Regions from separate parts of the Mesorhizobium sp. M0514 genome, predicted to be linked through region 3. Evidence: predicted binding sites of a transcription regulator. Region 3 holds the regulator's gene; each other region holds the start of a gene.
The links. The regulator PhoB, encoded in region 3, activates phosphate uptake and scavenging genes when phosphate is short. The targets are predictions, from matches to a motif close to TGTCATNNANCTGTCAT.

Region 1 (10,132 bases), on a different contig from region 3:
TGGCGGCGGCGGTCACCGCGCTGAAGGGTGCGAAAAAACCGCTGATCATCGCCGGCGGCGGCGTGCTGTATTCGCAGGCTTCGGATGAACTGGCGAAATTGGCCGAGAGCGCCGGCATTCCGGTCTGCGAGACGCAAGGCGGCAAATCCTCGCTGCCCGACACACATCCGCTCAACATGGCGGCAGTCGGCGTCACCGGCACGTCCGCGGCCAACCGGCTGGCGGAAGAGGCCGATGTCGTGCTGGCGATCGGCACCCGCCTGCAGGATTTCACCACCGGCTCATGGGCGCTGTTCAAGAATTCCGGCAAGACCATCATCGGACTCAACGTGCAGCCTTTCGATGCCGGCAAGCATCGTGCGCTGCCGCTGGTCGCCGACGCGGCCGAAGGGCTTGTCGAACTCGGTGCGGCGCTGGGGGGCTGGAAAGCACCGGCGACATGGACCGACAATGCGACCCGGGGCAAGAAGGCCTGGCAGGCCGAAGCCTCCAAGGTGACGGCGTCGACCAACGCCGCCTTCCCCTCGGATGCGCAGGTGATCGGCGCCGTGCAGCGCGCGCTGGGGTCCGGCGTGACCTTGCTGAATGCGTCGGGGGGCCTGCCGGGCGAACTGCATAAACTCTGGCAGGCGGGCGCGCCCGGCTCGTACCATGGCGAATATGGCTTCTCGACCATGGGCTACGAGATTGCCGGCGGGCTCGGCGCCAAGATGGCCAAGCCCGACCAGGAGGTCGTCGTAATGGTCGGGGACGGCTCCTACCTCATGATGAATTCCGAAATCGCCACGTCGGTGATGCTTGGCCTGAAGCTGACCATCGTGGTGCTCGACAACAGGGGTTATGGCTGCATCAACCGGCTGCAGATGGCCACCGGCGGCGCCAACTTCAACAACCTCCTGAAGGACGCGCGCCACGAGATCTTGCCCGACATCGACTTCGCGGCGCATGCGGCCAGCATGGGCGCTATTGCCGAGAAGGTGCCGTCGATCACCGGCCTGGAGACCGCGCTGCAAAAGTCGAAAACCAACGACCGCACCACCGTGCTGGTCATCGACACCGACCCGCTGATTTCCACCGATGCCGGCGGCCATTGGTGGGATGTCGCGGTGCCGGAAGTCTCCGCACGGCCGCAGGTCAACGCAGCCCGCAAGGCCTATGACGAAAAGCGGCAGATGCAGACTATTGGCGATTGATGCTAAGTCAGCGCTGCCCCCTACCTCCCCCTTGTGGGGAGGTCGGACCGAAGGTCCGGGTGGGGGGCTGGCGCCGCACCCCACCTCGCTGCTTCGCAGCGACCCTCCCCACAACGGGAGGGTGAACAAGAAACCGGAGCTAAAACTTGAAAGCCAAACTGGGCATGTCCCCCATTGCGTGGTGGAACGATGATCTTGCCGAACTCAGCGACGACGTCTCGCTGGAAGAGTGCCTGCGCCAGTCGCGCTCTGCCGGCTTCACCGGCATGGAAATGGGCCGGCGTTTCCCAAACGACCCCGAAATCATGCTGCCGATCCTGAAAAAGGCCGACGTGACGCTGTGCGGCGGCTGGTTCTCAGGCACGCTGGTCGATGAGGACATGGGCAAGAACAAGGATCGCATCCAGCCGATGATCGACCTGTTCAAGGCGGTGAATGCGCCTTGCATCGTCTATGGCGAGGTCGGCCGCTCGATCCAGGGTGATCGCTCCAGGCCTCTCGCCACCAAGCCGAAATTGTCCAACGACGAGATGAGGGCCTATGCCAGGCGCCTCACCGAATTCGGCGAATGGTGCGCCGAGCAAGGCATGCCGCTGTCCTATCACCATCACATGGCGGCAGTGGTCGAGACCGAGCCGGAGCTCGATGCCTTCATGCGCCATTCCGGCGAAGGCATTCCGTTGCTGCTCGATGCAGGGCATCTCGCCTTTGCCGGTGGCGACGTGCTGCGCGCCATCGACAACCACCACAAGCGCATCAGCCATGTCCATGTGAAGGATGTGCGCATGGGCGTGATCGACGGGCTCGACCGCACGAAACAGTCCTTTCTCGACGCCGTGGCGCTCGGTGCCTTCACGGTGCCCGGCGACGGTTCGCTCGATTTCGGCGCCATTGTGCAGCGCTTCGCCGACCATGGCTATGAAGGCTGGTTCGTCGTCGAGGCCGAGCAGGACCCGAAGAAGAACCCGCCGCTCAAGATGGCGCAGGTCGGCCACAAGGAATTGATGCGCGTGATGACGGCTGCCGGCTACGCCGTGGAAACGCAAGGCTTTCCCAATGCCTGAGGCGATCCGATGAAGGATTACGAGCACCCGTTCTTCCGGCCGCTGTGGCGGCGCGTTGCCGTCGTCGCCGTCTGCGTGATCTGGGCCGGAATAGAATTCGCCTCCGGCACCCCATTCTGGGGCATCATTGCGCTCGGCTTTGCCGCCTACGCGGTGTGGCAGTTCTTCTATCTTTACAAGCCGGTGGAGGAGAGCAAGGCTGCGCCTGATCGACCGCAGACCGGCGAAGCGAAGGCGGACGCCGAACCGAAGGAATGAAGCGGCCGCGGCTCGGAAGGGCTTGCGGGTCGGACACTCGACACCTGGCGTATCGCCTACGTCGGTGATTGCCGGAACGTCCCTCGCTTCGTCATCCTAGGGTCTTCGCGACGGAGCTTCGTTCCTGCTTCGCCCTAGGATGACGAAGTTGAGAGGCCGACCTCGAAGACTTGCGATAGGAGACAAAACATGTCGAAACTGCTCGTCAAAGCCGACAAGGGCCATGGCCGCGTCGCCCATGTCACGCCCAAAAGCGCCGGATGGACCTATGTCGGCTTCGACCTGCACCGGCTGAAGCCGGGCGAGACCGCATCCGGCAAGACGCAGGATCGCGAAGTCTGCCTGGTGTTCGTCACCGGCAAGGGCACGGCAAAGGCCGGCGGCCAGGAACTCGGCCTGCTCGGCGAGCGCATGTCGCCCTTCGAGGGCAAGCCGTGGTCGGTCTATATCCCGGAGGGTTCGGACTGGTCGGTCACCGCCGACACCGATCTCGAACTCGCGGTCTGCTCGGCGCCGGGCCTGGGCGGCGGCTTGCCCATTCGCGTCATCGCACCCGACGACCTCGGCCAGGAGACTCGGGGCAAAGGCACCAACACGCGCTACGTCACCAACATATTGCCCGAGGGCAAGCCCGCCGACTCGCTGCTGGTGGTCGAGGTCATCACGCCCGGCGGCCACACATCGAGCTACCCGCCGCACAAGCACGACCAGGACAATCTGCCTGCCGAATCCTATCTCGAGGAAACCTACTACCACCGCCTCAACCCGCCGCAGGGTTTTGCCTTCCAGCGCGTCTACACCGACGCCGACAAGACCGGCGCCCGCGAGCTGGACGAAGCCATGGCGATCGAGGACGGCGATGTTGTGCTGGTGCCCAAGGGCTATCACCCCTGCGCCGCCTGCCACGGCTACGACCTCTATTACCTCAACGTCATGGCCGGGCCGAAGCGGACGTGGAAGTTCCACAACGCGCCCGAGCACGAGTGGCTGACGAAGGCCTGATCGGCCTTCGCTTGCGCCGGAAGCTGTTAGTCCAGCAGCGAAAAATCGTCGGCTAACGATCCATGGGGTCGATTTGCCTTCGAAAACCCGCATAAGCTTCGTCAATCCGTCATGGAAATCACTTATGGCAGCGGGCTAGTGCATGTCGCCCAAAAGTGCGCAGCTTTTTTGGGATGACGACATGCAGCAAATTAAAGACTTAAAGCGCGTCGCGCCATCGGTTCGGTTTCGGCGCGCTTTAAGGAGGATTTTCGATGCGCTACGCCATCTATTTCACCCCAAGGCAGGACGAGCCGTTGGCGCGGATCGCCGCCAACTGGCTGGGCCGCGACCCCTTTGGCGCCGCCGCGAGGCCGGTCGAGGCGGTGGGCGAGCTGTCGGCGGCCGAAGTCGCCTTTCACACCGCATCGGCGCGGCGCTACGGTTTTCATGCGACGCTGAAAGCGCCCTTCCGGTTGGCCGCCAACGAAACCGAAAGCTCGTTGCGCGCGGCGCTGGACGCCTTTGCCGAAGCAATGCCGACGGTCACCATCCCGCGCCTGGTCGTCAGCCAGATCGATGGTTTCTTCGCTTTGCTGCCGGAAGGCCCGCTGCCGCCGCTCAACCGTTTCGCCGATGATGTCGTGCTTAGCTTCGACCGTTTTCGCGCGCCGCTCACCGAGGCCGAGATCGAGCGGCGCAGCCCGGATTCGCTGAAGCCGGCCGAGTTCCGCAATCTCTGCCAGTGGGGCTATCCCTATGTGTTTGAGACCTTTCGCTTCCACATGACACTGTCCGGCCGGGCCGGGCCGCAGGAAAGCCAACGTCTGCGCGCGGCAATTGACAGCCTGTTCGCCGATGTGCTGCAGCAGCCGGTGCTGGTGGATGCGCTGACGCTGTTCGTCGAAACCGAACCGGGCGCTCCGTTCATGGTGCTTTCGCATCATGCGCTCGGCCGCCGCGCTGCCCGAAAAACCGCCTGACCGCAATTCGTCCGAGTAAGCAAGGACTGCCTGAATGACCGCCGAAACTGTTCTCCACAACGCCCGCATCGTGCTTGCCGACGAGATCGTCGAAGGGTCGCTCGTGCTGCGCGACGGTTTTATCTCCGGCGTCGACGCCGGCACCGGCCACACCGGGGGGAGCATGGGCGGCGAGGACATGGGCGGCGACTACATCATTCCCGGCCTGGTCGAGCTGCACACTGACCATCTCGAAGGCCACTATGCGCCGCGCCCGAAAGTGCGCTGGAACCCGATCGCCGCCGTCCTTGCCCATGACGCGCAGGTGGCCACCGCCGGCATCACCACCGTGCTCGACGCTTTGCGTGTCGGCATGGACGATGACGCGGATATTACCTCCGACCACATCCGCAAGCTCGCCGGCGCGATCGAGGACAGCGTCGCGAAAGACCGGTTGCGGGCCGACCATTTCCTGCACCTGCGCTGCGAGGTCTCGGCGCCGGATTGCTTGCGGGCTTTCGCCAATTTCGATGGCGACGAGCGGGTCAAGCTGGCCTCGCTGATGGACCATGCGCCGGGACAGCGTCAGTTCGTCAATCTCGAGACCTACGCCCATTACTATCAGCGCAAGCTGAAATTGACCGATCGCGACTTCCAATTGTTCTGCGAAAAGCGGATGTCGGAATCGGCGAAGAATTCGGGACCGAACCGGGTGGCGATATCAGCCGCCTGCAACGAGCGGGGCATTGTGCTGGCGAGCCATGACGACGCCACATCAGGCCATGTCGACGAGGCGATCGAGCAGGGCGTGCGCGTCGCGGAATTCCCGACCACGCTGGAAGCCGCCAAGGCCTCGAAGGATGCCGGGCTCGGCGTACTGATGGGCGCGCCCAACGTCATGCGCGGCTCCTCGCATTCGGGCAATGTCTCGGCCCGCACGCTGGCCGGCGACGGCCTGCTCGACATATTGTCGTCCGACTACATTCCCTTCAGCCTGATCCAGTCGGCCTTCTTCCTCGGCGACGTCGTCGAGGGCATTTCCCTGCCGCAGGCGGTTGCGATGGTGTCGAAGAATCCGGCCGAGGCGATCGGCCTCAACGACCGCGGCGTCATCGAACAGGGCCGCCGCGCCGATCTGGTGCGTGTGCGCGTCGACGACCATGTGCCGGTCGTGCGCACTGTCTGGCGCCAAGGGCGCCGGGTCGCCTGATGGTCTTGGCGTCGATCGACCGCGAACTCAGCAGCGAGGCCTTTCCGCTCCGCAACGGCGTGTTTGTCGCCGTCGTCGGCCCGAGCGGCGCCGGCAAGGATACGGTAATCGGCTATGCCCGCACCTTGTTTGCCGACGAGACGAGGCTGGAGTTCGTCCGCCGGGTCATCACCAGGCCGAGCGACGCCGCAAGCGAGGATCACGACACGCTGGCCGACGCAGCCTTTGCCGAAGCCGAGGCCGACGGCGCCTTCGCCATTTCCTGGGAGGCGCACGGGCTGCGCTACGGCATTCCGGCCGATGTCGACTCGTCCATCGCCAACGGCTATGTCGCGGTCGCCAATGTCTCGCGCGCAGTCATCCCGGTGCTGCGGGAGCGCTATGCCAATCTGGCTGTCGTCGAGATCACCGCCTCGCCGGAAATCCTCGCCGAGCGTCTCGCCCAGCGCGGCCGCGAATCGCGCGGCGAAGTGCTGGCTCGGCTCGCCCGCAGCGCCAATATCGCTTTGTCCGGCTCCGGCGTCACCTCGATCGACAATGGCGGCCAGCGCGAAGCCGCCGGAGAACGCTTCGCCGAGGTGCTGCGCAAGGCGATGGCCTTCTCGGATATATCCGGCGTGATGTAGCGCTACTCCGCCGCGACAGTCTTCCGGCTGGCATCGAGCATCAGCCGCCTTGCGCGGAACACGCCCCATTGCTGGTCGACCAGCACGCCGATCAGGATCACGCCGCCCATCACCGCGAAGTTGAGCGAGGACGGGATGCCGAGCAGATTGACCAGGTTCTGCAACTCCTGCAGCAGCACGGTGCCCAGGATGACGCCGACCAGCGAGCCTTCGCCGCCGCGCAGCGAGAAGCCGCCGAGAACGGCGGCGGCAATGGCGTAGAGCTCGTAGAACTGGCCGTGGCTGGCCGGCGAGATCGAGCGCGTGTACATGGCGAAATAGATCGCCGACAGCGCCGTCAGCACGCCGCAGATGACATAGGCGGCCATGACGACACGGCCGGTGCGAATTCCCGAATATTTCGCCGCCTCTTCGTTCTTGCCGATGGCATAGAGGTAGCGTCCGAACACCGAGCGGTGCAGCACCACCCACATGACGATCGAAATGACGATCAGTGCGATGAAGCTGTTGGGCACGCCATAGCTGCGGCCCGCGGTGAGGAATTCGAGCTCGGGAAAATTCTGGCCGAAGGCGAAGCCGGCGGTGCCGTCGGCGGTATAGAAACGGGCGACCCCGCGATAGATCAAAAGGCCGCACAGCGTGACCACGAAGGGCTGCAATTTCAGCCTTGTGATCAGCCAGCCATGCGCCAGTCCGATGATGCCGCCCAGCACCAGGATCAGCGGCAGCGCCAGCGGCCATGGCATGTCGCGCACGGCGATGAAATCGATGAATAGCGTGCCGAGCAGCGCCACCAGCGATCCCACCGACAATTCGATGCCGCCGGTAATGATGACGAAGGCCTGGCCGATGGCGAGGATCCCGAACAGGCCGATCAGGTTCGAGGTGTTGGCGAGGTTGATCGGCAAAAGAAAGCGCGGGTTGATGGCGGTCACCACGGCGCCGACCACCAGGATCAGGATCAGCAGGCCGAGATCTTTTTTGCTCATCGTCTTCTCCCCAATGCGCCGGACCGGCAATCGCCTGAAGCCCGCTAGTTTGCCGGCTTGCCGACCGCCAGCAACAGCACGTTTTCCTGGCTGAATTGTTCTTTGTCGAGAATGCCCGAGATCTGGCCCTCATGCATGACGGCGATGCGGTCGGACACGCCGATCACCTCTTCCATGTCGCTGGAGATCATCAGCACGGCCACGCCGGCATCGGCCAAGGCTCGCATCAGCCCGTAAATCTCGGCCTTGGCGCCGATATCGATGCCGCGCGTAGGCTCATCGAGGATCATCACCTTCGGGTTCATCGCCAGCCATTTGCCCAGCACCACCTTCTGCTGGTTGCCGCCCGACAGCGTGCCGGTTCGCGTCTGCACCGACGGCGCCTTGATGCCGAGATTGCTCTTCTGCTTCTCGGCGGTGGCGGTCTCGGCGCTTGCCGACACCAGTCGACGCTTCGCATGCGCCGGCAGGTTGGGCAGCGAGATGTTCTGCGCGATCGACAGGTCAAGCAAAATGCCGGTCAGCTTGCGGTCTTCCGGAACCAGAAAAATGCCATGCGCGACCGCATCGGCCGCCGAACCCAGCACAAGCGGCTTGCCGTCGAGTTCGAGCCCACCGCCAAGCGTGCTGTCTATGCCGAAGAACACCCGCGCCAGTTCGGTGCGGCCGGAGCCGACAAGGCCGGCGAGGCCGAGGATTTCACCGCGCCTGATGTCGAGGTCGACCGGCCGGGCAGGGTAGGCGGGGGTGCGGATGGCTTTGGCCGAGAGCGCAGTGGCGCCCGGCGCCCGAGCCGCCTCGGAGGCCTTCTCGCGCTCCTTCAGCATGCGGCCGATCATCAGCTTGACCATCTGGTCGTGGTTGATGGCGCTCTTCGGCAAGGTGCCAGCCAGCATGCCGTCGCGCAGCACCACGACGCGGTCGGCGACGCGCTCGACCTCATGCAGCCGGTGCGAAATGAAGATGACGCTGATGCCATCGGCCTTCAGCGCCTTGATGACGTCGAGCAGCTTGTCGGTTTCGGCGAGCGGCAGGCTCGACGTCGGCTCGTCGAGGATCACCAGCCGCGCCTTGATCGACAGTGCCTTGGCGATCTCGACCATCTGCTGCTGCGCCAGCGACAGCGAGGCAACCGGCGTATCGGCGGAGAAATTGGCGCCGACGCGCTTCAGCAGTGGCGCCACCATTTCGCGCAGCTTGGCGCGGTCGACCAATCTCAGCGGCCCGCCGCGCAACGGCTCGCGGCCGAAGAAGATATTGGCGGCAACATCGAGGTTTTCGAAGAGATTGAGTTCCTGGTGGACGAAGGCGATGCCCGACCCCAGGCTGCCTTCGACGGTGAGCCCGTCATGCGCAACGCCGTCGACGGTGATGGCGCCGCTGTCCGGCCTGGTGACGCCGCCGAGGATCTTCATCAAGGTCGATTTGCCGGCGCCGTTTTCGCCGACCAGGCCGATCACCTCGCCCGGCCTGACCTCCATGGAAAAGCCGTCCAGCGCCACCACGCCCGGATAGGTCTTGCGCACGTTCTCGAGGCCGAGGAACGGGGTGGTTGCGACGATAGATGGGTCGGAATAATTCATCACGCCATATTTGATCAGGCTTGCCAGCAGCCGGTGGGCTACAGACTGACGGGCCTTGGCCGACCCGTCAACACGATCGCCGGCTCAAGGCGAACCCTGAGCCGGCGCAACTGCTCGTGGTCTCAGTTTCCGGACATCGCCTTCAGATTGGCGGCATAGGTGTCGACATCGTCCTTACCGATGATCTTGGTCGGGATGATGATCAGGCCGCCTTCCGGAATGCCTGATTTGTCGCCCTTGAGATAGGCGGCCATCAGCTTCATGCCCTGATAGGCCCATTCGAAGGGCTGCTGCACGACGGTGGCCGCCACGGTGCCTTCCTTGACGCCGCCCAACGTGATCGGATCGTCATCGAAGCCGACGACGGTGATCGAGCCGAGCTTGCCGGCGTCGCGCAGCGCTTCATAGATGCGCGGCGTGTTGTAGGAATAGAAGCCGACCATGCAGGTGATGTCGGGGCTGGCGACCAGCGCGTCCTCGACATTCTTCTTGGCGCGCGCCTGGTCGATGTCGTCGCCGCGCACGTCCACCAGTTCGATCTTGCTGCCGGCGAGGCCGTCCTTCATGCCCTGGATGCGTTCCTTGGCATTGTCGGCGCCGAGCAGGCCGACGAAGCCGAGGCACTTGCCGCCGTCCGGCATCGCTTTCTTGGCGATCTCGGCCGCCTGCTTGCCGGCGTCGACATTGGACGAGCCGATATAGGCAACACGCTTGGTCTGCGGGGCATCGGAGTCGGTGGTGAACAGCGCCGTTTCCGACGCTATCTTGTTCAGACCGTCGGTCGAGGTCTTGGGATCGACGGCCGAGACCATGATGCCCTTGACGCCGGCGGTCACCAGATCATCCATCAGCCGCTGCTGGATGGCGACCGAGGACTGCTCGGGATATTTGAGTTCGAGATTGTAGTCGGGCAATTCGGCCTGCGCCTTCTTGACGCCGGCTTCGGCGGCCTTCCAGAAATCGGAAGCGCCGTTGACGACGAAGGCCAGCGTCGGCTTGTCGTCGGCGCGCGCAATGGCTGTCGCGGTCAGGCCAAGCAGCAGGGCTGCGGTGGCCACGGATGCATGTCGTATCAAGGATTTCATGTTCAACCTCCCGTTTTGGCTCAGTCGTCGGACTGAACCGATCTTGCATTCACTGACTTGCCGCTCGCGATTTGGACGCCCTCCTCCTCAGGGGTTCCCGGCGCTGAAGAATGGCGTCGTCGGTCGCGATCACGGACATTAGAGACTCATCCCGTGTTCGTAAATAGTCTGATTTGTCTGA
Region 2 (10,132 bases), on a different contig from region 3:
AACCCCGATCCGCCCGACGCCGCGGCAATAGGCAGCACGCCGCTGATCCTGCGCAAACCGGGTATCGACGCGCCTTCCGTCGGCGAGATCGTGCGCCTGACCGTCTCCGGCAAGGCGCATGTCTTCGCCTGAACTGCCGATGCGTCGGATTGGCGCGAGCGGCTGCGTCAATCGACTCGTTTCCCAGCATTGTCGAACCAATGCAGCTTCTCGGCCCCGGCCACGACGCGCAGTTGATCGCCGGGTTTGGCCGTGGCGCGGCCGGCCACACGCACGACGATGCGGTTGCCGCCGGCGGCACAGTGAAGAAAGCTTTCGGCTCCCACAGGTTCGACCGCCTCGACCGCCGCAGGCAGAATAAGCGCGCCGGACGGTGCCTCGGCACCGAAGGTGACGTCGGCATCCTCGGGACGGAAGCCAAGCGTGGCGGCCTTCGCAGGCGCAAAGTCAATCGCCTTGCCATCAGTCAGCGCTGGACCAGCCGATGCTTGCAAAAGAGGCAGAAGGTTCATCGGCGGTGCGCCGATGAAGGAAGCGACGAAGGTCGAGGCTGGCTTCTCGTAGATGTCGAGCGGCGCGCCCGTCTGCTCGACCAATCCGCCATTCATGACGACGAGAATATCGGCCAGCGTCATCGCCTCAAGCTGATCGTGGGTGACGTAGACCGAGGTGACACCGAGCGAGCGCTGCAAATTCTTGATTTCGACCCGCATCTGGCCGCGCAGTTTGGCGTCGAGGTTGGAAAGCGGCTCGTCGAACAGGAAGACTTTCGGATTGCGCACGATTGCGCGACCCATGGCCACGCGCTGGCGCTGGCCGCCGGAAAGCTCGCGCGGGCGCCGGTCGAGCAGCGCCGTGAGCTCCAGCACCTTGGCGGTCGAGCGAACCCTGCTGTCGATCTCGTCCTTGGGAGTACCCCGGTTGCGCAACCCGTAGGCCATGTTGTCGTAGACCTTCATATGCGGGTAGAGCGCATAGTTCTGGAACACCATGGCAATGTCTCGCTCGGTCGGGCCGATGCTGTTGACGATCTTGCCGTCGATGGCGACCGTACCGGAAGAAATGGTCTCCAGCCCTGCAATCATCCGCAACAGCGTGGACTTGCCGCAGCCGGACGGCCCAACCAGCACGCAAAGCTCCTTGTCGGGAATGGCGATCGAGACCCCCCTCACCGCCTCGACGCCGCCGGGATAGACTTTCTTCACATCCTTCAGATCGACGGTCGCCATCAGCTTCTCACTTTTCGGTATCGACCAGTCCGCGCACGAACCAGCGTTGCATCAGCACCACGATCAGGATCGGCGGCAGGATGGCCAGCATCGCGGTGACCATGACCAGATGCCATTGGGTATCGGCATCGGCGAAGGAAACCATCTTTCTAAGTGCGATGACGATGGTGTTCATGTCGTTGCTGTTGGTGACAAGCAGCGGCCACAGGTACTGCGTCCAGCCATAAATGAAGAGGATGACGAACAGCGCCGCGATGTTGGTGCGCGACAGCGGCAGCAGGATGTCGAAAAAGAAGCGCCATGGTCCGGCGCCGTCAACACGCGCCGCTTCCACCAACTCACCTGGAATGGTCATGAAGAACTGGCGAAACAGAAGCGTGGCGGTGGCCGAGGCGATCAGCGGAATGATCAGGCCGGCATAGGTGTCGATCATGCCAAGATCGACCATCACCTTGTAGGTCGGCAGGATGCGCACCTCGACGGGAAGCATCAGCGTGATGAAGATCAGCCAGAAGAAGACCATCCGAAGCGGAAAACGGAAGAACACGATCGCATAGGCCGAAAGGATCGAGATGAAAATCTTCCCCACCGCAATGCCGAGCGCCATGATCGTGGTGTTGAGCAGCAATCGGCCGACACTGACGCCGCCGATGCGGCCGACACCGCCAAACAGCGCCTCGCTGTAATTGTTCCAGACCTGGTCGCCGGGCAAAAGAGGCAATGGCGGCTTGAGGATGGTCTGCAGCGTCTGCGTGGAGGCAACGAAGGTGTAGTAGATCGGGAAAGCGACGATCAGGATGCCCAGGATGAGCACGGCGTGGGCGATGAGGGCGCGAAGCGGGGACTGACCAATCATCGCTCGCGCTCAACCGTAGTGGACTTTGCGTTCCACATAGCGGAACTGGATGGCCGTGAGTGAGATGACGATGACCATCAGGATGACCGACTGCGCGGCCGAATCGCCGAGGATCAAATTGACGAAACCGTCATTGTAGACCTTGTAGACCAGCGTCTCGGTGGCCTTGCCCGGCCCGCCGCCGGTGACCGCATGGACGATACCGAAAGTGTCGAACAGCGCATAGACCGTGTTGACGACCAGCAGGAAGAAGGTCGTCGGCGCGAGCAGCGGGAAAACGATGGTGCAGAAGCGCTTCGTCTCCCCGGCGCCGTCCATGGCCGCCGCCTCTATCAACGTCTTCGGCACTGCCTGCAGCCCGGCGACGAAGAACAGGAAATTGTAGCTGATCTGCTTCCAGGCAGCCGCAGACACCAGCAGGATCATGGCTTGGTTGCCGTTAAGCAAGGGATCCCAGGCGATGCCGAGACCTCTCAAGGCGTAGGCCAGCGAACCGATCGAGGGGTTGAACAGAAACAGCCACAACATGCCGGCAATCGCCGGCGCCACCGCATATGGCCAGATCAGCAGCGTGCGATAGAGGCCTTTGCCGCGCACCACCTTCTCGGCCATGACGGCAAGCAACAGGGCCACACCCATGGCGACGATCGCGGTCGCCAGAGAGAACACCAGCGTAACTTTGATCGAGTTGAGGTAGGCCGGGTCGGCCAGCACCTTGCGAAAATTGGCGAGCCCGACGAACTTGCTCTTCAGCCCGAACGGGTCTTCCCTGAGCATCGACTGGTAGAGCGCCTGCCCGGTCGGCCAGTAGAAAAAGATCAGCGTAATGGCGAGTTGCGGCGCCACCAGCAGGTAAGGCAGGGTCTTGTTGGGAAAGACGACGCGTGGAGACAGGGTGATTCCCTCGCTATTCAGGAAATCGTCCACGCGGGTCCGCGTGGACGAGGTTCAACTGACAAATCGCTTCAGTTTCCGATCGCTTCCTGAATCGCCTTGTTGCCGCGTGCGACCGCGTTGTCGAGCGCCTGCTGCGCAGTCTGCTGGCCGGCCAGCATCATCTCGAACTCCTCGTTCTCGATGTCGCGCACCTGCGGCAGGTTGACGAGGCGCACGCCCTTCGAGTTCTCGGTCGGCGCCTTGCCCAGCATCTGCAGGATCGGCGTCTCACGGCCCGGATTCTTGTCATAGAAGCCGGACTTCTTGGTCGCCTCATAGGCAGCGAGCGTCACCGGCAGATAACCCGACTTCTGGTGCAGATACTCCTGCACTTCGGTCTTGGACAGGTAGGAGAAGAACGCCGCGACGCCCTTGTATTCCTCGTCCGATTTGTTGCCGAACACCCACAGGCTGGCGCCGCCCGGCGTGGTGTTCTGGGGCGCGCCCTTGGCGTCACTATCATAGGGAAGCTGGCCGATGCCGTAGTTCATGCCCGACTTGACGATGTCACCGAGACCCCCCGACGATTCGGTGAAGATGCCGCATTCTCCGGCAAGAAAGATCTGCTTGGCTTCGGATGTACGGCCGCCATATTTGAAGGTGCCGTCCTTGGCCAGGTCGGCGAGCGCCTGGAAATGATTGACGAAGATCGGCGCATTGATCTTGAGCTCAACGTCGGTTCCGGCAAGTCCGTTCTGGTTGGTGCCATAGGAAACGTCGTTCCAGGCAGCGAAGGCCTCAAGGTGGATCCAGGTCAACCAGGTCGAGGTATAGCCGCAGGAAGCGGCGCCGCTCGCCTTGATCTTCTTGGCGGCTTCCCACACCTCGTTCCAGGTCTTTGGCGGATTGTTCACATCAAGCCCGGCCTTCTGGAAGATTTCCTTGTTGTAGTAGAGGATGGGCGACGAGGAATTATAGGGGAAGGACAGCATGGTCCCGTCCGGCTTCGAATAGTAGCCGACGATGCCGGGCAAATACTGGCTCTTGTCGAAGGTCACGCCGGCGCTGGTCAGCACATCGGCCACCGGCTTGATCGCACCTTCGGCGGCCATCATGACGCCAGTACCCACGTCGAACACCTGGATGATGTCGGGCGCTTGCCCCGCACGAAAGGCAGCGATGCCGGCATTCAGCGTTTCGGGATAGGTGCCCTTGAAAACAGGGAGAATTTCATAGTCGCTCTGGCTGGCATTGAAATCCTTGGCGATCTTGTCGACCACCTCGGCATTGGCGCCGGTCATTGCATGCCACCAACTGATCTGGGTGGCGGCGAAGGCGGAGGTGGTGGAAAGCAGGGTCAAGGTGGCGGCAACACCGGCCGCAAAGCCGAACAACTTCATGTTTCATCTCCCGTTTGTCATTGGCGAAAGGGGCGCTCCCGCGAACGCAATATGTGTCGCTGATGACAATCGGACAACGGATTTGTTGCTGTTTCGTGAATTTCATACCCGGCTAACTTCGCGCCCCCTCGCCTTGCAACGAGGACAGAGAGAAATGCCAAGCCGGCTCAGCGATAGAATGGGGCATGGTGGGCCTGCAAGGATCGCCGACCGCCCAGCGATGCGTGAAGGGCCCGCGTGACAGCGCCACGCACCTGCACCGTGCGGCCGCCAAACCGGCGCTCGGCCAGATCGAGATCGGCCGAGCGGCATCGCGCCAGGCGCTGCTGTAACCGTGCGTCTGGAATGAGACAGGATCGCCGCAACGTACAACCCGAAAAACCCGCTGTAGTTGTAGTTCGCATAACCGATTCTTCGTCAAGCGTGGCATACTAATCAAGTGGACGGCTTGATTGCTGTGGGAGAGCAGGTGGGGCGAGATGCTGACGGTCTATAATTGTATCGTGCATGAGCACGATCTGAGACTGGTCGCACTGGCAGCGCTCATTTGCGGTATTTCTTCCTTCTCGGCGGTCAACCTGCTTCGCCATGTCGACCGCTCGAGCGAGCGCAACCGCTATACCTGGCTGATGATAGCAGCCACTTCCACCGGCTTCGGTATCTGGGCGACGCACTTCATCGCAATGCTTGCCTTTTCTCCCGGAATCCCCAACGCCTACAATACGGAAATGTCGGCGCTTTCGCTCGCCGGTTCCGTCGCCCTGACCGCCGCGGGCATGTGGATCGCCACCTTGCGCCGGGGCATCGACTACCCTCTGGTCGGCGGCGCGGTCCTCGGCGCCGGTATCGCCGCCATGCACTATATCGGCATGGCCGCCTTCGAGGTCGAAGGGCGCATCGTCTGGAACCCGCTGCTGGTCGGCGTCTCGGTGCTGACAGGCGTCACCCTCGCCGCGCTGGCGCTGCTGGTCGTGTTGCGACGGCCGTCCATGCAGGCCACAATCGCCGCCGCCATCCTGTTGACGCTGGCGATCTGCAGCCTGCACTTCATCGCGATGGGCGCGGTGTCGATCTTCCCGGACTCCTCCATCGAGATATCGCAGTTCACGGTCGAACCGATGTCGCAGGCCTTCGCCGCCGCTGCAGTCAGCATGGCTATCCTGGTGCTTTCAGCCGCAGCATTGTGGATCGACCTTCGCTTCCGGCGTCACAAGCTCGAGGCCGAGCGCATGCACGGCCTCGCCAACGCCGCCGTCGAGGGGCTGATCGTCTGCGACGGCGCCCGCATCGTCAGCGCCAATGACAGCATCGCCGCGCTAACCGGCATTGCGCCGGAAGTGCTGAACGCGATGCTGCTTGGCGACCTCTTCGGCGAACGCACCGCGGCCGGCATGTCCGACTGCAGCGGACAGGCACAGGAAGCCGAACTCAGAGCCCATGACGGCGCCACCATCCCCGTCGAACTTATCGCAAGGAGCATCGACTATTGCGGCAAGCGGCACAGCGTTGTCGCCGTGCGCGACATCCGCGAACGCAGGAAGGCCGAGCAGGAGATCCTGCGCCTCGCCCATTTCGACCCGCTGACCGGGCTCCCCAACCGCCGCAGTTTCTCCGGCCGGCTCGAGGCCGAAATTGCCGCAATGGACCGCGGCGGCAAGGGCGGGCATCTTGCGCTGCTGCTGCTCGACCTCGACCGCTTCAAGGAAGTGAACGACCTGTTCGGGCATGGCGCCGGCGATGCCATGCTGCAGAAGGTGGCGCTATGCGCCTCCGCCGTGCTCCGCCACGGACAGATGCTGGCGCGTCTCGGCGGCGACGAGTTCGCCATCATCGCTCCGAACCTTCCCGATCCGCAGGCGGCCGGCCGCATCGCCGAGGCGGTGCTGGCTGCCATGCGCGAGGAAAACCGGCTGTCGGTCGGTGGCGGCCTGGTATCGGCCAGCATCGGCATTGCACTTTATCCGCTCGACGCCGATGAGCCGACAATCCTGGTCAGCCACGCCGACACCGCGCTCTATCGCGCCAAGGCCGAGGGCAAAGACACCTACCGTTACTTCGAGGCCTCGATGGGCGCCGAGGCGCGAGACCGGCGCGTGATGGAGCACGAACTGCGCCAGGCCATGGCGCGCGATGAGTTTCGCCTCGTCTACCAGCCACAAAAGGAGATCAGCAGCGGGCGGATGGTTGGGTTCGAAGCGCTGATCCGCTGGCATCATCCGCAGCGCGGCGACGTGTCGCCGGCGACCTTCATCCCGGTGGCCGAAGACAGCGGCGTCATCATCCAGATCGGCGAATGGGTGCTGGCGACGGCCTGCGCCGAGGCAGCGCGCTGGAAGAACCCTCTCACCGTCGCGGTCAATGTCTCGGCGGTGCAGCTCCACAATCCGAATTTCAGCCGCAAGGTGCATGAAGTCCTGCTCGGCTCCGGCCTGACGCCCGGCAGGCTCGAACTCGAGATCACCGAAACGGCGCTGGTCAAGGACATGCCGCGCGCGCTGGCGACCTTGCGCCAGGTGAAGGCGCTTGGCGTGCGTGTGGCGATGGACGATTTCGGCACCGGCTACTCCTCGCTGTCCAATCTCCGCGCCTTCCCCTTCGACAAGATCAAGATCGACGGCTCATTCATCAAATCAGTCGACAGCAACGGCCAGGTGGCAGCCATCGTGCGCGCCGTTCTGGGGCTTGGCCGCGGTCTCGGCCTGCCGGTTCTGGCCGAGGGCGTCGAGACGCTGGGCGAGCTGAAATTCCTCGACGCCGAGGCCTGCGAGATCGGCCAGGGCTACTATCTAGGCCGGCCGAGCCCGATCGAGGCGTTCAGCGAACTGACCGGCGTCGCGGCGCCGGCGGCACACGACGACGCCAGCGTCAAACAACGCGGCGGCAGCATCTTGATGCTGCCGCCGGCGGCGGCCCTGCGCTCATCCTAAGGGGCGAGTGCGGCCTCGACCAGGCGCTTGGCATCCGGTCCCGACCATTCGGCCGGTCCGTTCATATGCGCGATCAGGCAGCCTTCGCCGTCGATCAGCATGGTGACGGGGAGGCCTAGCGCCAAGCCACGCGTCTTGACGTCGTTGAACAGCGCCAGCGTCGAATCGCGGTAGTAGCCGAGCGACCCGATGCCGATTTCGGCTAGGAACTTCTTCGGCTTCACATCGTCGCCGGCATCGACATTGACCGCGACCACTTCGAAGGCATCGCTGCCCTTTTCCTTCTGCAGCGTATCGAGCGCCGGCATTTCGGCGCGGCAGGGCGCGCACCACGTCGCCCACAGGTTGAGCAGCACGGTCTTGCCGACATGATCGGCGATCGTCATCGGCTTGCCGTCTGGGCCGTTGAAGGCGAGGCTTTTCAGCGATTGCGGCGGATCGGCGGGCAGCAATGCCGCCACCTGGCCGGTGGCCGCGGCGGCAACCTTTTTGGCGCGGTCGCTCTTGGCGGCGCAGGCGACATCGTCCTTGCTGTTGCCCGCGCCGGCCGCAGGTGCGCTGCCGGTGGCTGCGTTGTTGCCAGACCCGCTCTCGCTGACATATACCGCGACCGCGCCGGCCAGCACGCCCGCCAGCAAAGCGGCGAGGATCAGGCGCGGGGCCGGGAAGTATCTGTTACCGTCTGCCATTTTCTAAGACTGCTCCGGAGCACGGGTTATAGCGATGAGCGACAAGAAGGCCAGCAACCAGATGTGGGGCGGACGTTTTGCCTCGGGTCCGGCCGCGATCATGGAAGCGATCAACGCGTCGATCTCGTTCGACCGCAAACTTTATGCGCAAGACATAAGAGGTTCGGTCGCCCACAGCGAGATGCTGGCTGAAACGGGCATTATTTCGGCGGCCGATCAAGAAAAGATCGCTCACGGGCTGAACACGATCCTGAAAGAGATCGAGGCCGGCACGTTCGAGTTCTCGACCCGGCTGGAAGACATTCACATGAACATCGAGGCCCGCCTCGCCGATCTGATCGGCCCGGCCGCCGGCCGCCTGCACACGGCGCGGTCACGCAACGACCAGGTGGCGGTGGATCTCCGGCTCTGGGTCAAGGACGAGTGCTTTCGCGTCGCCGAGGCGCTGAAGGGGCTGATCTCAGCCTTGGTCGACCGCGCCGAGGAGCATGCGGCGACCGTGATGCCCGGCTTCACCCACATGCAGGCGGCGCAGCCGGTGACCTTCGGCCACCATTGCATGGCCTATGTCGAGATGTTTTCGCGCGACCTGTCGCGCGTCCGCGACGCCATCGAGCGGATGGATGAAAGCCCGCTCGGCGCGGCAGCGCTTGCCGGCACCAGTTTTCCGATAGATCGCCACAAGACCGCCAAGGCGCTCGGCTTCCGCGAGCCGATGCGCAATTCCCTGGACAGCGTCTCCGACCGCGATTTCGCGCTGGAGTTTTTGAGCCTGGCGGCGATCTGCGCCACGCATCTATCGCGGCTCGCCGAAGAAATAATCATCTGGTCGACGCCGCAATTCGGCTTCGTAAGGCTGTCGGACAGTTTCTCCACCGGCTCCTCAATCATGCCGCAGAAGAAGAACCCGGACGCCGCCGAACTGGTGCGCGGGAAGACCGGCCGCGTCACCGGTCATCTCGTCGGGCTGCTGACGGTGATGAAGGGCATGCCGCTGACCTATGGCAAGGACATGCAGGAAGACAAGGAATCCGTCTTCGACGCCGCCGAGACGCTCGATCTGATGCTGGCGGCGATGACCGGCATGGTGCGCGACATGACGGTCAATGCCGCCGCCATGAAGAAGGCCGCCAGCTCGGGCCACGCGACCGCGACCGACCTCGCCGACTGGCTGGTGCGAACGCTGGGCCTGCCCTTCCGTGAGGCACACCATGTCACCGGCCGCGCGGTGGCGGTGGCCGAAGAGAAGAAGGTGAGCCTTGAAAAGCTGTCGCTGGAAGATCTGCAGTGGATCAACCCCGGCATCACGGCAGACATCTTCTCGGTTCTGGCGGTGCAGAACTCGGTGATGAGCCGCACCAGTTTCGGCGGCACGGCGCCGTCGGAGGTCAGGAAGCAGATCCGCAGCTGGAAAAAGCGCATCGCCAAGGCATGATGCCGGGGTGCAATGCGCCTAAAACTCGGTTAAAAGCGCAGCACATAAAGTTTCGGACGGATGGATCGATGACCGCAAGCAGGATTTTGGTGACGCTGACGCTGCTGACGGCGATGGCTGCCGTGACCGCTTGCGGCCGTAAGGCCGGTCTCGACACGCCCTATGAAGCGGCCGTCCAGGCCCGCGAGGACGCCGAGCGCGCCAAACAGCCGGTGCCGCCGGAGCCGGAAAAACCGGTCGTGGACAAGAAGTTCATCCTCGACCCGCTGATCTAGAGCCGATGAGACCGGCTTGGTCTTTCTGGCCAGGTCTCGTGCTCCAACTTCCGGAAACACTCTCGTGAACCATTTCGATTACCGCGACGGCGTGCTCCATGCCGAGAACGTGGCGATACCAGACATCGCCGCAAGCGTCGGCACGCCGTTCTATTGTTATTCGACGGCAACCTTGACGAGGCACTACCGGGTGTTCGCCGGGGCCTTTGCCGGGCTCGACACGCTGGTCTGTTACGCCTTGAAGGCGAATTCCAACCAGGCGGTGCTGCGAACGCTGGCAAAGCTCGGCGCCGGCGCCGACACCGTCTCGGAAGGCGAAATGCGCCGCGCGCTCGCCGCCGGCATCCCGGCCAGCAAGATCGTATTCTCGGGCGTCGGCAAGACCGCGCGCGAGATGGATTTTGCGCTCGAGGCCGGCATTCTCTGCTTCAATGTCGAATCCGAG
Region 3 (10,132 bases):
CTGTTCCGCCACGTCATGGACGAACTGCCGGTCGCCGCCTTCATCAAGGCGCAGGATCTGAGCATGGAATTCGTCAACAAGGCCTGGTGTGCGTTGACCGGCATCCCCAAGGAGGAGGTCATCGGCCGGACCGATCTCCAGCTTTTCGGCATCGACGACGCCGAAACCTACACCCATGACGACACCGAGGTCGTCGTCACCGGCCGCGGCCGCGAGATCGAGGAGCCCGTTACCCATCGCGACGGCACGGTGCGGCAATTGATGACGCGCAAGAGCCGGCTGGTGGCGCTCGACGGGTCGGTGCACCTGGTCGGCTCCAGCACCGACATCACCGATGTCAAGGCGCGCGAGCAGGCGCTGGAAGAGAGCATGCGCGAGAACGAGGTGTTCCGCAATCTCATCGACAACGTGCCGGTGTCGATCTACGCCAAGCGCTCCGACCTCAGGCAGCTCTACGTCAACAAGGGCTGGTGCGACCTCACCGGCCTCCGCAGGGAAGACGCGATCGGCAAAACGGACATCGAGATTTTCGGCGAGGACGGCGAAGCCTTCGTCAACAGCGATCTCGCCGTGCTGCGCACAGGCGATACACAGGAGATCGAGGAAACGGTGACGCTTGCCGACGGCAGCGTGCGCCACCAGTTCGCCCGCAAGGGCGCGATGATCGCGTCCGACGGTTCGCTCTATCTGATTGGGTCGACCACCGACATCACCGAACTGAAGCTGCGCGAGGCCGAACTGCGCGAGGCGCGCCAGCGCGCCGTGCTGGCCGACCGCGCCAAGTCGGAATTCCTGGCCAATATGAGCCACGAGATCCGCACGCCGATGAACGGCGTACTCGGCATGGCCGAGTTGCTGGCCAAATCCGACCTCGATCCCAAGCAGAAGACGTTCACCGACATCATCGTCAAATCGGGTAACGCGCTCTTGACCATCATCAACGACATACTGGACTTCTCCAAGATCGATGCCGGACAGCTGGTGCTCGACCCTGCGCCCTTCAACCTGCCCGAAGCGATCGAGGACGTGGCGACGCTGATATCGACCCGCGCCAAGGAGAAGGACCTCGAGCTGATCGTGCGCGTCGAGCCGGGCTTGGAAAGCCTGTTCGTCGGCGATGTCGGTCGCATCAGGCAGATCGTCACCAATCTGGTCGGCAACGCGGTGAAGTTTACCGACGAAGGCCACGTGCTGGTCGACGTGACCGGACAAAGGGGGCCGACGGGGACAAAGCTTACCGTTTCGGTCACCGACACCGGCATAGGCATTCCGCAGCAGAAACTGAAGCTCGTCTTCGAAAAATTCAGTCAGGCCGACACCTCGTCGACCAGACGCCACGAAGGCACAGGGCTCGGGCTCGCCATCACCTCGCGGCTGGTCGAGTTGATGGGCGGCGAGATCGGTGTCGAGAGCGCCGAAGGCAAGGGCTCGACCTTCTGGTTCACCGTGACATTGCCCAGGGCCGAGGAACAGACCGGACGGCGGATCATGCCGGTCGACGTGACCGGCTCACGGGTGCTGATCGTTGACGACAATGCCGTCAACCGATCGATCCTGAGCGAGCAGATGGCGTCATGGACCTTCGATTCCTGCGCCGCCGAAAGCGGACCCGAAGGGCTCAAGGTGCTGGTCGCCGCGGCTGCCTACGGCGTGCCGGTCGACTGCGTCGTGCTCGATTATCAGATGCCGGGGATGAGCGGCGCCGAAATGGCGCGCGTCGTGCGCAACACCGCAGGGCTGGCCGACACGCCGATCATCATGCTGACCTCGGTCGACCAGTCGCTCGCCAACACCAGCTATCGCGATCTCGGCATCGACGCCCAGCTGATCAAGCCGGCGCGTTCCTCGGTGCTTCTGGAAACGCTGGTCGCCACCATCCAGCGCCACCATCACAATATCACGGGCGGCCGTGTGCTGCCGGCGGCAAGCAGCGGTTCCGGCGGCGACAGGCACGAACCGTCGCCGGCAAAGCCGCCGCTCGCTGCATCGGAACGCGCCTTGCTGCAACCGCCGCCGGTTCGTGCCCGCGCCCGGGCCGCCGGGGACGAACGCCGGCTCGACATCCTCGTTGCCGAAGACAATGAGGTGAACCAGATGGTGTTCACCCAGATAATCGGCGAAACCGGCTACAGTTTCGAAATCGTCGGCAACGGCCGCAAGGCGCTCGACGCCTTCGGCCGGCTTAATCCGCGCATCATCCTGATGGACGTCTCGATGCCGGAGATGAACGGGCTCGAGGCCACCGCCGCAATTCGCCGGCTTGAAGAACATACGGGTATGCATATCCCGATCGTCGGCGTCACCGCGCATGCCTTGAAGGGCGACCGCGAGCGCTGCCTGGAAGCCGGCATGGACGACTATCTGCCCAAGCCGATCAGCCCCAGGGCGCTGCTCGAAAAGGTCGAGCGCTGGGTCGGCATATCAGGCGAAGCCCAACGAGACGCTGGATAGCAACCTGCGGCGCCGGCCGGGATTCGGCCGCGCCGCAACAGCCAAGGCTATGGTGCGATCGCACCATATCAAAGCTAGCGCCCAGTCAGGACAATGGTCGCAACGAAACCGCTCATTCAGTTACGGGCGGGAGCAAGCGACCGCCGACAAGAAACAGCGTCGAATCTACCCCAACGGACCTGTTTTTGGCGATGGCTCGGCCAAGATTCGCTCTGGCCACGGGCAACGCGCTCCCGTCCGGTTTTTCTTTCTCGGCATCGCGGCCTGCGGTGTGCCGGGACTTGATGCCAGCACGAATTGCGCAAGCGTATGATTCCAGCGGCAACTTCCATTCCCACAAACCGGCTTAAAGGGTGCGGCCCACAAGACGTCTGTGCGACGTTACCGGGCTGACACGAAACTGTCATGCGACTGTAATAATCGAAGGCTATTGGCCTCAGCGGGCGCCGGTTTGAAGAGGGCGCCAAGAGACCATCTTCCGAACAGGAGCAGGCCACATGAAGAAATTCCTCGTTACGGCATCGGCCGTGGCGGTAGCGTTCGCCGCATCGTCCGGTGTCGCCGCTGCGCGTGACCAGATCCAGGTCGCCGGTTCGTCGACCGTGCTGCCTTACGCCAAGATCGTCGCCGAGCAGTTCGGCGAAACTTTCATCAGCTTCAAGACCCCGGTGGTCGAGTCCGGCGGCAGCGGCGCCGGCATCAAGGAGTTCTGCAAGGGCGTCGGCGAAGACACGATCGACATCGCCAACTCCTCGCGCCCGATCAAGAAGGACGAGCTGAAGTCCTGCGCCGACGCCGGCGTCAAGGACGTCCAGGAAGTCCGCATCGGCTATGACGGCATCGTCTTTGCCACCGACATCAAGGGTCCGGACTGGGCGCTGGTTCCCGCCGACATCTACAAGGCGCTCGCCGCCAAGCTGGTGGTCGACGGCAAGCTGGTCGACAACCCGAACACCAAGTGGAACCAGGTCAATCCGAAGCTGCCCGACTGGGATATCGCCGCCTATATCCCGGGTGAGAAGCACGGCACCCGTGAAGTGTTCGAGACCAAGCTGCTCGACGCCGGCTGCGACAAGGCCGCTTTGAAGGCTGCCGGCATCGCCGACGACAAGGAAATCGGCAAGACCTGCATCGCCATCCGCAAGGACGGCAAGGCTGTCGACATTGACGGCGACTACACCGAGACGCTCGCCCGCATCGACTCCAACAAGACCGGCGTTGGCGTGTTCGGCCTCGCCTTCTACGAGAACAATGCCGACAAGCTGAAGGTCGCTACCGTGGAAGGCATCGTGCCTTCGACGCAGACCATCGCCGATGGCACGTACCCCGTGTCGCGGCCGTTGTTCTTCTACGTCAAGAAGGCGCATCTGGGCGTCGTTCCTGGCCTCAAGGAATATGTCGAGTTCTTCCTTGATGACCAGATGATCGGCCCGGAAAGCCCGCTCGCCCAGTACGGCCTGGTTTCCGCTCCCGACGCCGAACGTCAGGGCCAGCGCGACGCCTTCGCCGCCGGAAAGACAATGTAATCAACGGACGGATCAGGGCGCGGATGAACTCCGCGCCCTGATTTCGCCGCTTGCCGCAACGGCGGCGGCGATCTGAATTTTCCCTGGGGTGGGTTATGTCGTCCTTGCTCGTACTCGCCATAATCATCGTCATAGGCGTGGTCGCTTTTGTGGTCGGCCGCCAGCGCGCCGCGGCGCAGGATACCGGCAAGGTCAAGCCGCATTCGCGCGCGCATTATCATGGCTGGTGGGCCTTTCTGCTCGCGGTCCTGCCTGCCGTCCTTTTGCTCGCCGTCTGGGATATCGGCTCTTCCTTCTATCTCGACCGGCATATCCATGCCGCTTTGCCCGAGCGCACCGCCGACACAAAGGTCGCCAGCGAAGCGCTCGACGCCAGCCTGGTGAAGAGCCTGGCCAAGGGCTTGCGCCGGCTCGATGGCGATACCGCACTTCCCGCTACTTTCGCCGAATTGCAGCCGCTGCTCGCCGCCAAGGGCGTGGCACTGGCCAGCGACACACAGGACTACATGATCCCGATCGCGGTCGAGGCGAACCAGGTCCAGGACCGGCTCGGCCTGTTCGGCGCCGTGCTGACCTTCGCGCTGTCGGTCGCCGGCGCCTTCTATGCGCTGAGGCAGATCGCGCCGCGCGCCAGGGCGCGCAACAATGTCGAGAAGCTGATGCTGTGGGGGCTGCTTGCGGCCTCGACCATCGCCATCCTGACCACGGTCGGCATCGTGCTGTCGATGCTGTTCCAGACGATCACCTTCTTCGAAAGCGTATCACCGATGAGCTTCTTCTTCGGCACGGTGTGGGATCCGCGTTTCGCCGCCGCCGGTTCCGGCGGCAGCCAGGGTCAGTTCGGCCTGATCCCGCTACTCGCCGGCACGCTCTACATCGCCGCCGTCGCGCTTCTGGTCGCAGTGCCGGTAGGGCTGATGTCGGCGGTCTACATGTCCGAATACGCCTCGCGCAGCGTCCGGTCGGTGGTCAAGCCCGCGCTTGAACTGCTGGCCGGCATCCCGACCATCGTCTACGGCATCTTCGCCGTGGTCACGCTCGGACCGTTCCTGCGCGACCTCTCAGCAGCCCTCACCGGCGGCTCTCCCTTCATCCAGGGCCAGAGCATCTTCACCGCCGGCCTGGTGATGGGCGTCATGCTGATCCCGGTCGTGTCCTCTTTGTCCGACGACATCATCACCGCGGTGCCGCGCGCAATGCGTGACGGCTCGCTCGGCCTCGGTGCCACGCGCTCCGAGACGATCAAGCGGGTGATCCTGCCGGCGGCACTGCCCGGCATCGTCGGCGCCATCCTGTTGACGGCGTCGCGCGCCATCGGCGAGACGATGATCGTCGTGCTGGCGGCGGGCGTCGCGGCCAATCTGACGGCCAACCCGTTCGAGGCGATGACGACCATCACCGTCAAGATCGTCAACCAGCTGACCGGCGATCTCGAGTTCAACTCGCCGCAGACGCTGGTCGCCTTCGCGCTCGGCCTGACGCTGTTCGCGCTGACGCTGGTGATGAACATCGTCGCCCTCTACATCGTGCGCAAGTACCGGGAGCAGTACGAATGACCGACATCCCCCTGGACACGATGGCGGGTGCCGTCGCGCGTCCGCGCCGCGACATCGGGCTGAAGGCGCGCTACGCCGCCGAACGCCGGTTCCGCATCTATGGCGTGATTGCGATCTCGGTGGGCCTGGCGTTCCTGGCCATCATGTTGATCACCATCGTCTCGAAAGGCTACACCGCCTTCTGGCAGACGACGGTGACGCTGCCGGTCACCTTCGACGAGAAGGTGATCGATCCCTCCGGCAAGCGCGCGACCGACCCTACCGTGCTGATCAAGGCGAACTATCCCAAGCTCGCCGAAAACGCGCTGGTGGCCAAGCTCGGCATCGATCCGGCCAACAAGCCGATGATGCTGAAGCTCAAGGGCTTCCTGTCGGAAGGCGCCCGCGTCCAGCTGCGCGACATCGTCTCCGCCGATCCGTCGGTGATCGGCACGACGCGTGACGTCGACATCCTGGCCGCCGCCAATCTCGACTCGGCCTTCAAGGGCCAGATCGACCTCGGCGTCGATGAAGCGCGCCGCAAGGTGTCCGACCAGCAGATCGACTGGATGAACAAGCTCAAAGCCGAAGGCGCGATGGCCGAGCATTTCAACACCGGCCTGTTCAGCTATGGCGCCTCCAGCCGGCCCGAGACGTCGGGCATGGGCGTGGCCATCATCGGTTCGTTCTACATGATGGTGATCGTGCTTTTGCTGGCGCTGCCGATCGGCGTCGCCGCCTCGATCTATCTCGAGGAGTTCGCCAAGAAGAACCGCTTTACGGACCTGATCGAAGTCAACATCAACAATCTCGCGGCGGTGCCGTCGATCGTCTTCGGTCTGCTTGGCCTTGCCGTGTTCATCAACTTCCTCGGCATGCCGCGCTCGGCTTCCTTCGTCGGCGGCCTGGTGCTGACTTTGATGACGCTGCCGACCATCATCATCGCGACGCGCGCCGCCCTTGCCGCGGTGCCGCCGTCGATCCGCTCGGCAGCGCTCGGGCTCGGCGCCTCCAAGATGCAGATGGTGTTCCACCACATCCTGCCGCTTGCCGCCCCAGGCATCCTTACCGGCACCATCATCGGCCTGGCGCGTGCGCTCGGCGAGACAGCACCGCTGCTCTTGATCGGCATGGTCGCTTTCGTCGCCGATTATCCGACGACGCCTTTCGATCCGGCGACCGCGCTGCCGGTGCAGATCTACATGTGGGCAAACGAGGCTGAGCGCGCTTTTGTCGAGCGCATGTCCGGCGCCATCATCATCCTGCTCGTCTTCCTCATGGCCATGAACATCACCGCGATCGTGCTTCGGCGCCGGTTCGAGCGGCGCTGGTAGAAAAAAGGCAATTTGGTATGAACATCATGACCGAACAGTCCCTTGAGAATGCAGTGGGCGACAAAATGAACGCCAAGTCGAACGAAGTCATCAAGATGCGCGGCGACAAGGTCGGCGTCTTCTACGGCGAGAAGCAGGCGTTGTTCGACGTCAATCTCGACGTCCGCCAGAACCAGGTGACGGCGCTGATCGGCCCGTCCGGCTGCGGCAAGTCGACCTTCCTGCGCTGCCTCAACCGCATGAACGACACCATCGATTCGGCGCGGGTGACCGGCAAGATCACGCTCGATGAAGACGACATCTACGACAAGAACATCGATGTCGTCGAACTGCGCGCCCGCGTCGGCATGGTGTTCCAGAAACCCAACCCGTTCCCGAAGTCGATCTACGAGAACGTCGCCTACGGCCCGCGCATCCATGGGCTGGCCAAGCGCAAGTCCGACATGGACCAGATCGTCGAGCAGAGCCTGAAGAAGGCTGCGATCTGGAACGAGGTCAAGGACCGCCTGCAGGAGCCCGGCACCGGCCTGTCCGGCGGCCAGCAGCAGCGCCTGTGCATCGCGCGCGCCATCGCCGTGTCGCCGGAGGTGATCCTGATGGACGAGCCCTGCTCGGCGCTCGATCCGATCGCCACCGCCCGTGTCGAGGAGCTGATCGACGAACTGCGCCAGAACTACACGATCGTCATCGTCACCCACTCGATGCAGCAGGCGGCGCGCGTGTCGCAGCGTACAGCGATGTTCCATCTCGGCTATCTCGTCGAGGAGGGCGCCACCGACAAGATGTTCACCAACCCCGACGACAAGCGCACCCAGGACTACATTACCGGCCGCTTCGGCTGAGCCGTCCGGCGGGTGAATTTTCAGGCACGAGGACCAAGATCATGGGTGAACATACCGTCGCCTCCTTCGATGAAGAGCTCGGGCAGATCAGCAAGCTGATCCGCGACATGGGCGATCTGGCAGGCTCGATGGTCAGCGGCTCGACCAGGGCGCTGCTCAATTCGGACAATGCGCTGGCACAGCGTGTCGTTTCCGACGACGCCATCATGGATGCGCGCCAGCGCGAACTGGACGACCGCGCCATCACGCTGATCGCCAAGCGCCAGCCGATGGCCAACGATCTGCGCGCCGTGGTCGGCTCGATCCGCATGGCCGGCGACCTCGAGCGCATCGGCGATCTCGCCAAGAACATCGCCAAACGCGTCGGCACCGTGGGCTTGAGCGTCACGCCGCGCGACCTCTCGCACTCCATCGATGCCATGGCGCAGCTGGTGCTGATCCAGGTGCAAGGCGTCGTCGAGGAATATGCCGCCACCGATGCGGCAGCTCTTGCAAAACTCAGGAATGACGACGAGCGCATCGACGTCAAATACACGTCCGTGTTTCGTGAGCTCTTGACCTACATGATGGAAGACCCTCGCAACATCACCGCCTGCACGCATCTCTTGTTCTGCGCCAAGAATCTTGAGCGCATCGGCGATCATGTCACCAACATCGCCGAAAATGCGTATTATGTGCTGACCGGCCAGCAATTGCCCGCCAATCGTCCGAAGCAGGACGAGACGGCGATGGCCACGCCGGCCTGATGAGGGTGAACTGCCTATGATCGCGCCACGCATCATGGTCGTGGAGGACGAGGAGCCGCTAGGCGTGCTCCTCCGCTACAACCTCGAATCCGAAGGCTATCACGTCGAGGTGGTGACACGCGGCGACGAGGCCGAGATCCGCCTGCAGGAAAACGTGCCCGATCTCCTGGTGCTCGACTGGATGGTGCCCGCTGTTTCCGGCATCGAGCTCTGCCGGCGGCTTAGAGTGCGGCCCGAAACCGAGCGGCTGCCGATCATCATGCTGACCGCGCGCGGTGAGGAAAGCGATCGCGTGCGCGGCCTGTCCACCGGTGCCGACGACTATCTGGTCAAGCCATTCTCGACGCCGGAGTTCATGGCGCGCGTGAAAGCGCTGCTGCGCCGCGCCAAGCCGGAAGTGCTGTCGAGCGTGCTCAAGGTCGGCGACATCGTGCTCGATCGAGAATCGCACCGGGTCTACCGCAAGAAGAGCGAGATCAGGCTCGGACCGACCGAGTTCCGGCTGCTCGAATTCATGATGCGCCATCCCGGCCGCGTGTTCTCGCGCAGCCAACTGCTCGACAATGTCTGGGGCGAGACGATCTATATAGACGAGCGAACCGTCGACGTGCATGTCGGGCGGCTGCGCAAGGCCGTCAACAACGGCCGCATGCCGGATGTCATCCGTACCATTCGCGGCGCCGGCTACGCGATCAGGGAAGACTAGGATCCTGCGCGTCGCGCCGTTGCCGGCCATTCACGCGACATGCTTGCCGGATTTGGGCTGAATACCCGGCGCAAAAATCTCCTGATCGACGAAGCCGAGCGCGCGCATGGCACAGCCTTCGCGGATCAGCGGCAGCTCGTTGGGCTCGGTGTCGAAGGAGATCGACTTCGAGTGCTGGCCGCCGGCGGTCTGGGCGATCGCTTCGCGCAATGCCGGTTCGATCAGGTCGAACGCGGCGGCGCTGACGCCGACCATGGCGACGGGTGCCGGATCGATCAGCGCAAACAGGCTGCCGAGGCCGAAGCCGAGCGCCTCGCCGGCCTTGCGATAGGCTTCGCGCTCCGGGCCGTCGGTTTCGCGGGCGCGCGCGGCGAGTGCGCGCATATCAGCGTCGCCGATATCGACCGGCTCGGCATCCTCGCCCATCATTTTGGCGCTGCGCCAGATGGCGTAGTTTCCGGCATAGGCCTCGACGCAGCCGCGCCGCCCGCAGCGGCAGAGCGCGCCGCCCGGACGGTGGATCATGTGGCCGAACTCGCCGCCCGAGGAATGGGTGCCGGTGAACAGTTCGCCTTTCAGCACCAGTCCCATGCCGATGCCGTGCGACAAGAGGATCGCGATGAAATTGTCGCGGTAGCGCTCGGGCTGGCGCCATTGCAGGGCCACCGCCATCATATTGCAGTCGTTCTCCATGGTGGCCGGAATGCCGAATTCCGCTTCCAACATGTCGGCGAAGGCAATGTCGGTCAGTGGCGTGATCGGCGACCACAGCATGGCGCGCGCCTGCGAATCGGTGATGCCCTGGATGCCCATGGCAATGCGGGCGATGCTCTGGACATCGAGGTCGGGATCCTCAAGCCGCCGCCGGACGATTGCTACGCATTCGCCAATCAGCTCGTCGCGCGGCTTGGTCAGCGTGTCCAGCCGGCGCTGTTCCTCGGCGACGACGTGGCCGGCATAGTCGATGACGGTGACGGACAGGAAATTGAGCG

Region 1: the regulator PhoB is predicted to act here: its motif matches at 3,614-3,630, upstream of NKI61_RS25805 (DUF1045 domain-containing protein).
Region 2: the regulator PhoB is predicted to act here: its motif matches at 4,424-4,440, upstream of ugpB (sn-glycerol-3-phosphate ABC transporter substrate-binding protein UgpB).

The regions. Positions count from the first base shown of each region.
Region 1 is NZ_JAMYQZ010000081.1:16,344-26,475, forward strand. Features, by position in the region: gene iolD (3D-(3,5/4)-trihydroxycyclohexane-1,2-dione acylhydrolase (decyclizing)) at 1-1,193, shown strand, start outside; gene iolE (myo-inosose-2 dehydratase) at 1,340-2,257, shown strand; gene NKI61_RS25795 (hypothetical protein) at 2,267-2,515, shown strand; gene iolB (5-deoxy-glucuronate isomerase) at 2,705-3,517, shown strand; gene NKI61_RS25805 (DUF1045 domain-containing protein) at 3,772-4,479, shown strand; gene NKI61_RS25810 (alpha-D-ribose 1-methylphosphonate 5-triphosphate diphosphatase) at 4,514-5,668, shown strand; gene phnN (phosphonate metabolism protein/1,5-bisphosphokinase (PRPP-forming) PhnN) at 5,665-6,294, shown strand; gene NKI61_RS25820 (ABC transporter permease) at 6,297-7,283, opposite strand; gene NKI61_RS25825 (sugar ABC transporter ATP-binding protein) at 7,328-8,866, opposite strand; gene NKI61_RS25830 (sugar-binding protein) at 8,989-9,951, opposite strand.
Region 2 is NZ_JAMYQZ010000035.1:17,556-27,687, reverse strand. Features, by position in the region: gene NKI61_RS16330 (ABC transporter ATP-binding protein) at 1-132, shown strand, start outside; gene NKI61_RS16325 (sn-glycerol-3-phosphate import ATP-binding protein UgpC) at 168-1,229, opposite strand; gene ugpE (sn-glycerol-3-phosphate ABC transporter permease UgpE) at 1,237-2,085, opposite strand; gene ugpA (sn-glycerol-3-phosphate ABC transporter permease UgpA) at 2,095-2,979, opposite strand; gene ugpB (sn-glycerol-3-phosphate ABC transporter substrate-binding protein UgpB) at 3,051-4,361, opposite strand; gene NKI61_RS16305 (hypothetical protein) at 4,547-4,693, shown strand; gene NKI61_RS16300 (bifunctional diguanylate cyclase/phosphodiesterase) at 4,841-7,288, shown strand; gene tlpA (thiol:disulfide interchange protein TlpA) at 7,285-7,977, opposite strand; gene argH (argininosuccinate lyase) at 8,012-9,412, shown strand; gene NKI61_RS16285 (hypothetical protein) at 9,481-9,687, shown strand; gene lysA (diaminopimelate decarboxylase) at 9,752-10,132, shown strand, end outside.
Region 3 is NZ_JAMYQZ010000076.1:1,602-11,733, reverse strand. Features, by position in the region: gene NKI61_RS25045 (PAS domain-containing hybrid sensor histidine kinase/response regulator) at 1-2,451, shown strand, start outside; gene NKI61_RS25040 (substrate-binding domain-containing protein) at 2,949-3,977, shown strand; gene pstC (phosphate ABC transporter permease subunit PstC) at 4,073-5,533, shown strand; gene pstA (phosphate ABC transporter permease PstA) at 5,530-6,846, shown strand; gene pstB (phosphate ABC transporter ATP-binding protein PstB) at 6,864-7,688, shown strand; gene phoU (phosphate signaling complex protein PhoU) at 7,730-8,434, shown strand; gene phoB (phosphate regulon transcriptional regulator PhoB) at 8,451-9,140, shown strand; gene NKI61_RS25010 (ROK family protein) at 9,171-10,132, opposite strand, start outside.